Regions from separate parts of the Clostridioides sp. ES-W-0016-02 genome, predicted to be linked through region 1. Evidence: riboswitches for the same ligand, from Rfam matches in the RefSeq annotation. Region 1 holds a riboswitch; each other region holds the start of a gene.
What was found. A riboswitch is a leader RNA that binds a small molecule or an ion and turns the genes downstream of it on or off. The one in region 1 is predicted to bind glycine.
Positions count from the first base shown of each region.

Region 1 (3,294 bases):
ACCTTTTATTATCATTATTTTGTTTATTTTTAGATAATTTAAAAAAGTTATTGAAAATAATAGCGAAATATAGTAAAATAAAAGAGTAATATAAGCGGATGTGGCGGAATTGGCAGACGCACTAGACTTAGGATCTAGCGCCATTGGCGTGGGGGTTCGACTCCCTTCATCCGCACTTTACAGTACTTAGTTGTGCTGAAAAAAAACTGGGGTTGCTGGCTTTCGGAGTGGGCTATCCCGTTTTTATTTTTTGATAAATAACTATATTAAATTAATAGGGATACCTAATGATAGGAATTTGCTATATTGTTATTTTTAGAAAACTTGTAAAAAAGCTCAATAAGTTCTTTTTGTTATACAAAAATAAAATTACATATACAACATTTAAAATGTATGTAAATAAAGGTATAAAATTTTATAGCAATGTATTTTAAAAGTATAAAATGATTAAAATTTTAAGAAATATTCAAATCACATAACCATTCAATAGTTGTAATTCTATTAAAAATATTCTATTTTAAAAATCTTATTTTTCACAAGTTTAAAATTGTAAACGATTTCATCAAGTGTATGAATATACTTTTAACATGTTATAGTAAATCTCGATACAAATTTACATTTGGTTCTTTGTGTGTTATTTTAATAATAAATTAAGTGAAAATGTTATTTTGCATTAATATATAATATGTTTGCAGAAGAGTGAATAATATAAAAGAGAAATAATTGATAATAAAAACTTAACAAAAAAATTAATACATAAAAAAAAATAAATATAATGTGTTGACATTTGATTTAAATATTCATAAAATAAAATTGAAAATAAATATTTCCAAGTGAGATTAGCGAGAGAGACCTTTATACAAAAAGGCGCCGAAGAAGAAATTTAAGAAATGCCAATTCTTAGAGAAGCTTTCAGGCAAAGATATCGCTAATTGATGGGACTCTGGAGAGACTTAAGTTAAATACTATAAGTCACCGAAGAAGCAGAATAATATTAAATTATTAAATCTTTCAGGTATACAAACAGGGATATATAGGCTAGGATTATTTCCTATGCTTATATATTTTTTTTTATGGGAAAATACAGGACATAATGGCGAAGTTGCTTAAATAGAATAAGTTTAGTTTTATAGGGAGGGTTATATATGAATGAATTAAAAAGAGTACCTTTGTATAATACACACAAAGAGCTTGGTGCAAAGCTTGTTGAATTTGCTGGTTGGGAAATGCCTTTAGAATATGAAGGAATAAACAAAGAGCATGAAATGGTTAGAAAAAGTGCAGGTATATTTGATGTATCTCACATGGGAGAGATAGAAGTAAAAGGAGTAGAATCAGAAAAATTTATACAAAATCTAGTTACGAATGATATAAGTGTATTAAAAGTCAATGACATCATATATACACCTATGTGCTATGAAAATGGTGGAGTAGTTGATGATTTATTAATATATAAGTTTGGGGAAGAAGATTATTTGTTAGTAATAAATGCAGGAAATATAGACAAAGATGTTGCATGGATAATGAAGCAAAGTGAAGGGTATAAAGTAAATATAAAAAATATATCTAATGAAGTTTGTCAATTAGCAGTTCAAGGACCTAAAGCAGAAAAAATTCTTCAAAAAATCACGGACATAAATTTAGAATCAATAAAATTTTATAAGTCAATGCCAAAAATAAAAGTATCTGGATACTCTTGTTTAGTTTCAAGAACAGGATATACTGGAGAAGATGGTTTTGAAATATATTGCAAAAATGAACATATAAAAGCAATTTGGGATGAAGTCCTGAAAGTTGGAGGAGAAGATATATGTCCAGCTGGTCTAGGTTGTAGAGATACTTTAAGATTTGAAGCAGCTCTACCTCTATATGGACATGAGATAAATGAACACATATCTCCACTTGAAGGAGGATTATCTGTTTTTGTAAAAGTAAATAAGGAATCATTTATTGGCAAATCAATCTTAGCAGAAGAAAAAGAAAATGGGATTAAAAGAAAATTAGTAGGATTTGAAATGCAAGGTAAAGGGATGCCTAGAAATGGATATGATATAAAAGTTGGAAATAAAACAGTTGGTTTTGTAACTACTGGGTGTGCATCTCCAACAACAGGAAAAATCTTAGGAATGGGAATTATAGATGCTGAATATGCAAAAGCAGGAAATGAAATAGGTATAGCAATTAGAAAAAAAGTTGTTCCTGCTATAACAGTTAAGAAGCCTTTTTATAAAAAACAATATAAAAAAGATAATGTTGTAGTAAATAAAGAAAATAAATTTTCATATATACCTGCCACAAATGAAGATAAGGAAAAAATGTTAAAAGTAGTTGGATTAAACTCAGTTGATGAATTATTTTCAGATATACCAGATGAACTAAAATTAAAAAGAGATTTAAATCTAGATAGTGGAAAATCTGAATTGGAAGTTAGTAAAATAGTAAAAAGATTGTCAGAGGAAAATTTAAGTCTAGAAGATTTAACTTGTTTTCTTGGAGCTGGTGCATACGACCATTATATACCATCAATTATAAAGCATATAACTTCAAGGTCCGAATTTTATACAGCATATACTCCATATCAAGCAGAAATAAGTCAAGGAACTTTGCAAGTAGTGTTTGAGTTCCAATCTATGATTGCAGAAATTACTGGTATGGAAATTGCAAATGCATCAATGTATGATGGAGCGACTGCTGCAATAGAAGCATGTATAATGGCAATGAATCAAACTAGAAAAAGTAAAATAGTAGTATCAAAAACTACACATCCAGAAACTTTATCAGTACTAAAAACTTATTTACAATATAAAGATTGTGAAATAGTAGAAATTGATTTTTGTAATGAATATGGAACTACAGATATAGAAAAATTAAGAACTTCTGTAGATAAAGATACAGCATGTGTCCTTATACAAACTCCTAACTTCTTTGGGATTATTGAAGAGATGGAAGAAATAGAAAAAATAACTCATGAAAATAAAGCCATGTTAATTATGAGTGTTGACCCAATATCATTAGGTGTTTTAAAAACACCAGGTGAAATAGGAGCAGATATTGTTGTTGGAGAAGCTCAATCACTAGGAAATCCTCTTAATTTTGGAGGTCCTTATGTAGGATTTTTGGCTAGTAAATCTAAATATACAAGAAAAATGCCTGGAAGAATAGTTGGGCAAAGTTTAGATACAGAAGGGAAAATTGCATATGTATTAACTTTACAAACTAGAGAGCAACATGTAAGAAGAGAAAAAGCAACTTCTAATATATGTTCAAATCAAGCTCTAAATGCTCTTGTAGCAT
Region 1 is NZ_CP061361.1:1,746,715-1,750,008, forward strand. It holds tRNA gene IC758_RS08400 (tRNA-Leu) at 95-175, shown strand; glycine riboswitch at 834-938, shown strand; gene gcvPA (aminomethyl-transferring glycine dehydrogenase subunit GcvPA) at 1,146-3,294, shown strand, end outside.

Region 2 (3,294 bases), 890 kb from region 1:
TTAAAACAAAAATAATATAAAACCCTAAATCGATTCTTATATTGGTTTAGGGTTTTATATTTTTTATTTATATATTTCTACTTATGCATTTCTTTTTAGTTGATTTTCTGGAGAATTTATATATTCAAAGTATTTTTTAGTTTCAGATACTATTATAGGTGATAGTGCAAGCAAAGCTATTAAGTTAGGTATTGCCATAAGTCCATTTACAATATCAGCAATTATCCAAACTACTTCTAACTTTAAGAATGCACCTAATAATACCATAGCTACAAATACAGTTCTATATCCATTCATACCTTTTACACCAAATAGGAATTCAAAACATCTTTCTCCATAATAACTCCACCCCAAAATTGTAGTGAATGCAAATAATGTTAAGCTAACTGTAAGTAATATTGGTCCAAATGTAGGAATAGCACCATTAAAAGCTGCTTGAGTCATAACAGCACCATTTAAGTCTGAACACCAAACACCTGATATAACAAGAGAAAATCCAGTAAGTGTACAGATTATAATAGTATCTATAAAAGTTCCTGTCATAGAGATAAGTCCTTGCTCTGCTGGCCACTCAGTTTTAGCAGCAGCAGCTGCTATTGGAGCACTACCTAAACCAGATTCATTTGAAAATACACCACGGGCGATACCATTTCTAATTGCTAGTGACATAGTTGCACCTAGAAAACCACCAGTTGCAGCAGTAGGTGTAAATGCACTTTTAATTATCAATACAAAAGTTTCAGGTATTTTATTCCAATAAGATATTAAAATGACTCCACAGATTACAATATAGATAACTGCCATAAAAGGTACTATCTTAGTAGCAACATTAGATATACTTTTAAGACCTCCAAATACAACTAAAGCTACAAATACTGCTAGTACAACACCTGTAATTCTAGGGTCCACTCCAAAGCTACTATTGATAGCGTCTGTTATTGAATTTACTTGAGTAAAAGTACCTATTCCTAAAAGTGCAACTAATATACCACTTATAGCAAAGAATATTGCAAGAGGTCTCCATTTTTCTCCCATACCATTTACTATGTAGTACATAGGTCCACCAGATACTTGACCATTTTTATCTTTAGTTCTGTATTTTATTGCAAGGACACCTTCTGAGTATTTAGTAGCCATCCCAAAGAATGCAGCTATCCACATCCAAAAAAGTGCACCAGGTCCACCAGCTTTAATTGCTGTGGCAACCCCAACGATATTACCAGTACCAACTGTAGCAGCCAATGCAGTACATAAAGCTGCAAAACTTGAAACATCACCACTACCTTTATTTTCAGCAGCAAATATTAGCTTAAGAGCACGTGGAAGTTTTGTTATTTGCACAACGCCAAGTTTAACAGTAAGTAATATACCAGTACCAACTAGTAGTACCAACAGGGGCGGTCCCCAAATAAAAGCATCAACTTTGTTTAAAATATCAATTAGATTCATAAAAACACTCCCTCATTTTTTTGCTTTACACAATCAATAGAATTTTTAATGAAGTAATTGACAGGAAATTAGTATAATTTATTAATAATTTCTAGTGTAATAAAAAAAGCTAAATCTAAAATAGATTCAGCTCTGGATATACACTAATTAGCAACCAAAATAAAAGTATTAATAATACTAGTTTTGGTAGATAATCCCTGTCCTTTTGCCTGAGAGATTGAGCACAAATGCCTTGCCCCTTCGGCGCCCATAATGGGTCTCTCCAGAGTTCCGTAAATTTTACAGTCCTACTTTAAAAAAGTACCTGAGAGTGTTACTCCTTCGGTGTGCCATATGGCAACTCTTCTATAAAATCTTAACCGGATATTGATTTGTCATAGCTTATTGTATTAATAATATTAATATAAGGTTTTGTGTTTTGTCAACTAAAAAATTTAAAAACAGGAAAAAAATATAAAAATATAAGTCTAATTACGAATTATAAACTTACAAATTTAAATAATATACGTAAAAATAAATAGGATAGTAGGTGTGTAAATCAAATTAAATATAGGTTTGTGATAAAAAAAGAAGAAAATATTAAATAATTAATTAGAATTGATTTAATTATGGTAATATTATAGTTACAATGTTAAGAAAAAGTATATTTATTTAGCTTTTAAGTGTAGTGTAAGATTGGAGAAAGAGAAAGGAAGTATTTTAAAATGGGAAAAATATTAGTACTAGCAGAAAAACCTTCTGTGGGAAGAGATATAGCAAAAGTTTTGGGTTCAAAAAATGAAAAAAATGGATATATAGAGGGACCAAAGTATATTGTTACCTGGGCACTAGGTCATTTGGTTACACTTGCTGACCCTGAAAGTTATGGAGAAAGATACAAATCATGGAGTTTAGAAGATTTACCAATACTTCCTAAGTATCTAAAGACTGTTGTAATAAAAAAAAGTGGAAAGCAGTTTAATACAGTGAAGGCTCAAATGAACAGAAATGATATAGATGAAATAGTTATAGCAACAGATGCAGGGAGAGAAGGAGAACTTGTAGCAAGATGGATAATAGAGAAATCTCAAGTAAAAAAACCTTTAAAACGTCTTTGGATTTCTTCAAGTACAGATAAAGCAATAAAAGAAGGTTTTGCAAAACTAAAAAGTGGTAAAGAATATGAAAATTTGTACTATTCAGCAATAGCACGAGCAGAAGCCGATTGGATTATTGGAATAAATGCAACTAGAGCTTTAACAACAAAGTATAACGCACAGCTTTCTTGTGGAAGAGTGCAGACTCCTACTCTTGCTATGATATTGAAAAGAGAAGAAGAAATAAGAAATTTTAAACCTAAAGAATATTATGGATTGGAGATAATTGCAACAAAGGGCAACTCAGATATAAAGTTTATTTGGAATGATAAAAATAATAATTCCTCAACTTTTAGTAAAGAAAAGATGGAAGGTGTATCAAAAAAAGTAAAAGATTTAGATGTTAAAATATCTGAAGTAAATAAATCATATAAGAAAAAATATTCACCTGCGCTTTATGATTTAACAGAATTACAAAGAGATGCAAATAAAATGTTTGGATTTTCAGCAAAAGAAACATTATCTATAATGCAAAAACTATATGAACACCATAAGGTACTTACTTATCCTAGAACTGATTCTAGGTATCTAACTTCGGATATTGTTGGGACATTAAAAGATAGAATAAAAGCTGTAAATGTTAGTGATTATTCGAAGGTTTGTAATAAGTTATTAAAAAGTAATATTGTATCTAATAAGTCTTTTGTTGATAATTCAAAAGTAACAGACCATCATGCCATAATACCAACAGAGCAAAAAGTGTTTATGA
Region 2 is NZ_CP061361.1:2,635,939-2,639,232, reverse strand. It holds gene IC758_RS12595 (alanine/glycine:cation symporter family protein) at 82-1,449, opposite strand; glycine riboswitch at 1,637-1,725, opposite strand; gene IC758_RS12590 (DNA topoisomerase III) at 2,154-3,294, shown strand, end outside.
Region 2: it holds a riboswitch for glycine, as region 1 does, so the genes downstream of both, IC758_RS12595 (alanine/glycine:cation symporter family protein) here and gcvPA (aminomethyl-transferring glycine dehydrogenase subunit GcvPA) in region 1, are expected to answer to the same signal.

Region 3 (3,294 bases), 970 kb from region 1:
TTTTCATCAATATATTTTTCAGCTACTATAGATGCAATTGCTCCATCGTTAGTTGCAGTTACAACCTGTCTTAGAGTCTTAGATCTGCAATCACCTGCTGCAAATACACCTGGTATATTAGTTCTCATGTCTTCATCAGTTATTATGTAACCTTTTTCATCCATATCAACTTTGCCTTTGAATAAATCAGTTTGAGCATCTAATCCAACGAAAACAAATACTCCCATTGTTCCATCCTCTTCATCTGCAAAGTATTCATGAGTTTCTCCAGTAACTTTATTTTTAAATACAACTGATTCTAATATTCCATCACCTTTTATTTCTTCTATTACTGTATCTAGTAAAAACTCTATCTTTGGATTAGCCTTTGCTTTTTCTTCAACACTTTTAGCGCATCTAAATCCTTGTCTTCTATGTACAATTGTTACTTTTCTAGCAAACTTAGTTAAATACATTGCTTCCTCTAATGCACTGTCTCCTCCACCTACAACAAAGACTTCAAAGTCTTCAAAGAAATCTGCATCACAAGTTGCACAATATGAAACCCCTTTACCAGTAAGTTCTTTTTCTCCTGGGCAACCAATTTTTCTTGGTGTTGCTCCTGTTCCTATTATTACTGCTTTTGCTCTATATTCTGCCTTTTGTCCTTTTAAAACTTTTATATCTCCATCTAGTTCAGTATCTACAATGTTGTCTCTTAACATTTCTGCTCCGAACTCTTTACATTGCTCAACCATTCTAGCTATTAGACTTGGTCCTGTTGCATTTGGAACTGACCCTGGATAATTTGCAATTTCATGTGTTATTACAATTTGCCCACCAGTCTTATCTTTTTCTAGGATTAGAGTTTTCAACTTTGCTCTTGCTCCATAAAGACCTGCTGCAAGCCCTGCTGGTCCTGAACCAATTATTACTAAGTCATACACATTTTCCATTTTGACTTATCCTCCCCAATTAAATTTCTTAATTTTTATTTAATATTAAATCAGATTTAATATTTATGCTATTTTAATAACTTTTTAACAAATTCATTTATTCATACTGCATTCTTTGTATTGTATTATAAAATATGTCATAATCGATTACTCTAAAGTCATCTTGAACGCTTTCTGTCCATGCTGGAGTCTTTTTATTATTCTGAAATTTACTTGCAGTTATGATTGCTTCTTCAATTAAGGTTAAAGAGTTTATATCCAAACGATTTCCTTGTTTTAGTATAACTGTTCTATAAGGTGTCTCATTTGGTTTTACACTCCCATATAGTGGATGAGATAAAAGTTCATATCCTTCATGTATCAAATCTCTACTTGTTTCTAAGATTCCAATATAAGTTGTATCTTTAAATAAAACTTCTCTGTCTTGAACTTCTTCTTTTACTTTTGGATTATTTGTGATTATTATCATTTTTTTACTCTCTTTCAAATTTTTATTTATTGCTCGATAAATAAAAAACAGGAAAAACAAATCTCCCAATTTGTCTTCCCTGTTAAAATCATTTTCAGAGACCCGTCCAAGTACAGTCATCTTTACCTGAGAATTTCATTTAATCTTCTGGGTATGTAAGATTAAATTTGTCCCTTCGGTCGCTTTTTATAAAGCAGTCTCCCATACTCTTCCCCCGGATTATTATATTTTCAGAAAATTGAAAAGTTAGCAATTTATCTTTTTATTTTTATAAATAGCTTTTTTCTATCTCTGTTGACTTAAGTATATAAACATTCTATAAAATTTGCAATAGTTTTTTTATATGTATTTTGTATACATTTTTACTTTTTTTTCCAAATGTTGATATTACATATTTCCTGTATTTTCTTTTTTTTTTAAGTACAAATCTTTTTTGGTTTATTATTTCATATTGATTAAAAACATAATCATTTTTGTAAGAAAGATATATGTTTTTAATTCTTAAGCTGGGAAAACAAATTTCTCATAATTTTTTACAAATTGATGTCATTTATTTCATCAAACCATGATTTCACATCACCTATAACAGATTTTATACAATCATTGTCAAATGGAGAATATAGATTTCCTATACTTACAATATCTAAAAATGACTTTGTTCCACCTACTTTACAGATGTTTATATAGTCATTCCATCCAGAGTCTTTGTCTTTAATCATTTTTTTCCAAAATTGTAATGCACAAATTTGAGCTAATGCATAATCTATATAGTAAAAAGGATTTTTAAATATGTGACCTTGTTTAAACCACCAGCAACCTCGTTCTAAAAAAGAATTATCATCATACTTTCTATGTGGTAAGTATTTTTTCTCTAAAAACCTCCATATTTCTTTTCTTTTTGATTTGTCAATATTAGGATTTTTATAAATATAATGCTGAAATTCATCAACAACTACTCCATAAGGTATAAATTTAATTGCAGATGATAAATGAGTAAACTTGTATTTATCTGTGTCTTCCTTAAAAAATAACTCCATCCATGGCCATGTTATAAATTCCATACTCATTGAATGAATTTCGCAACTATCCAGTGTAGGAAAATTAATCTCTGGCATTTCAATCCATCTGGACATATACAATTGAAATGCATGACCTGCCTCATGTGTCAATACATCTATATCATCAGATGTTTGATTAAAGTTAGAAAAAATAAATGGCGCCTTGTAGTCTGGTATATAAGTACAGTACCCGCCAGCCCCTTTTCCTTTCTTTGTTTCTAAATCCATAAGTTCGTTTTCTAACATAAAATTAAAAAATTCACCAGTTTCTTTAGATAATTCAGCATACATTCTTTTTCCATTTTCAATTATGTATTCTGAATTGCCCTTTAACGTTGGATTTCCTGTTAAAAATTCTAAGCCTTCATCTATGTAACTCAAAGATTCTAGACCGGTTCTCTTAGCTTGCTTTTCATAAAGTTCATCAGCCAGTGGTACAATATATTTTAATACTTGTTTTCTAAAATTTTCAATCCTATCTTCTCTGTAATTACTTCTCATCATTCTAATATATCCAAGCTCTACAAAGTTTTTAAAACCTAGTTTTTTTGCTATTTTATCTCTCAGTTTAACTAATTTATCAAATATATCATCAAATTTAGGTTCATTTTCTTCAAAGAAATTATAATATGCCTTATTCGCTAATTCCCTTGTTTTTCTAGACTTAGAACACATAAACATTCCCATTCCAGATAAGTTTCTCTCTTCTCCTTCAAACATTATCTGTGCAGATGCTAAAAGTTTAGTATACTCTGAACACAATTTATTTTCTTCTTGTAATTCCTTTATTATCTCTTTAGAAAAACTTTTTAAAGAATAATCCACTATTGTA
Region 3 is NZ_CP061361.1:2,719,265-2,722,558, forward strand. It holds gene trxB (thioredoxin-disulfide reductase) at 1-935, opposite strand, end outside; gene IC758_RS12950 (GrdX family protein) at 1,033-1,404, opposite strand; glycine riboswitch at 1,508-1,618, opposite strand; gene IC758_RS12955 (M3 family oligoendopeptidase) at 1,938-3,294, opposite strand, start outside.
Region 3: it holds a riboswitch for glycine, as region 1 does, so the genes downstream of both, IC758_RS12950 (GrdX family protein) here and gcvPA (aminomethyl-transferring glycine dehydrogenase subunit GcvPA) in region 1, are expected to answer to the same signal.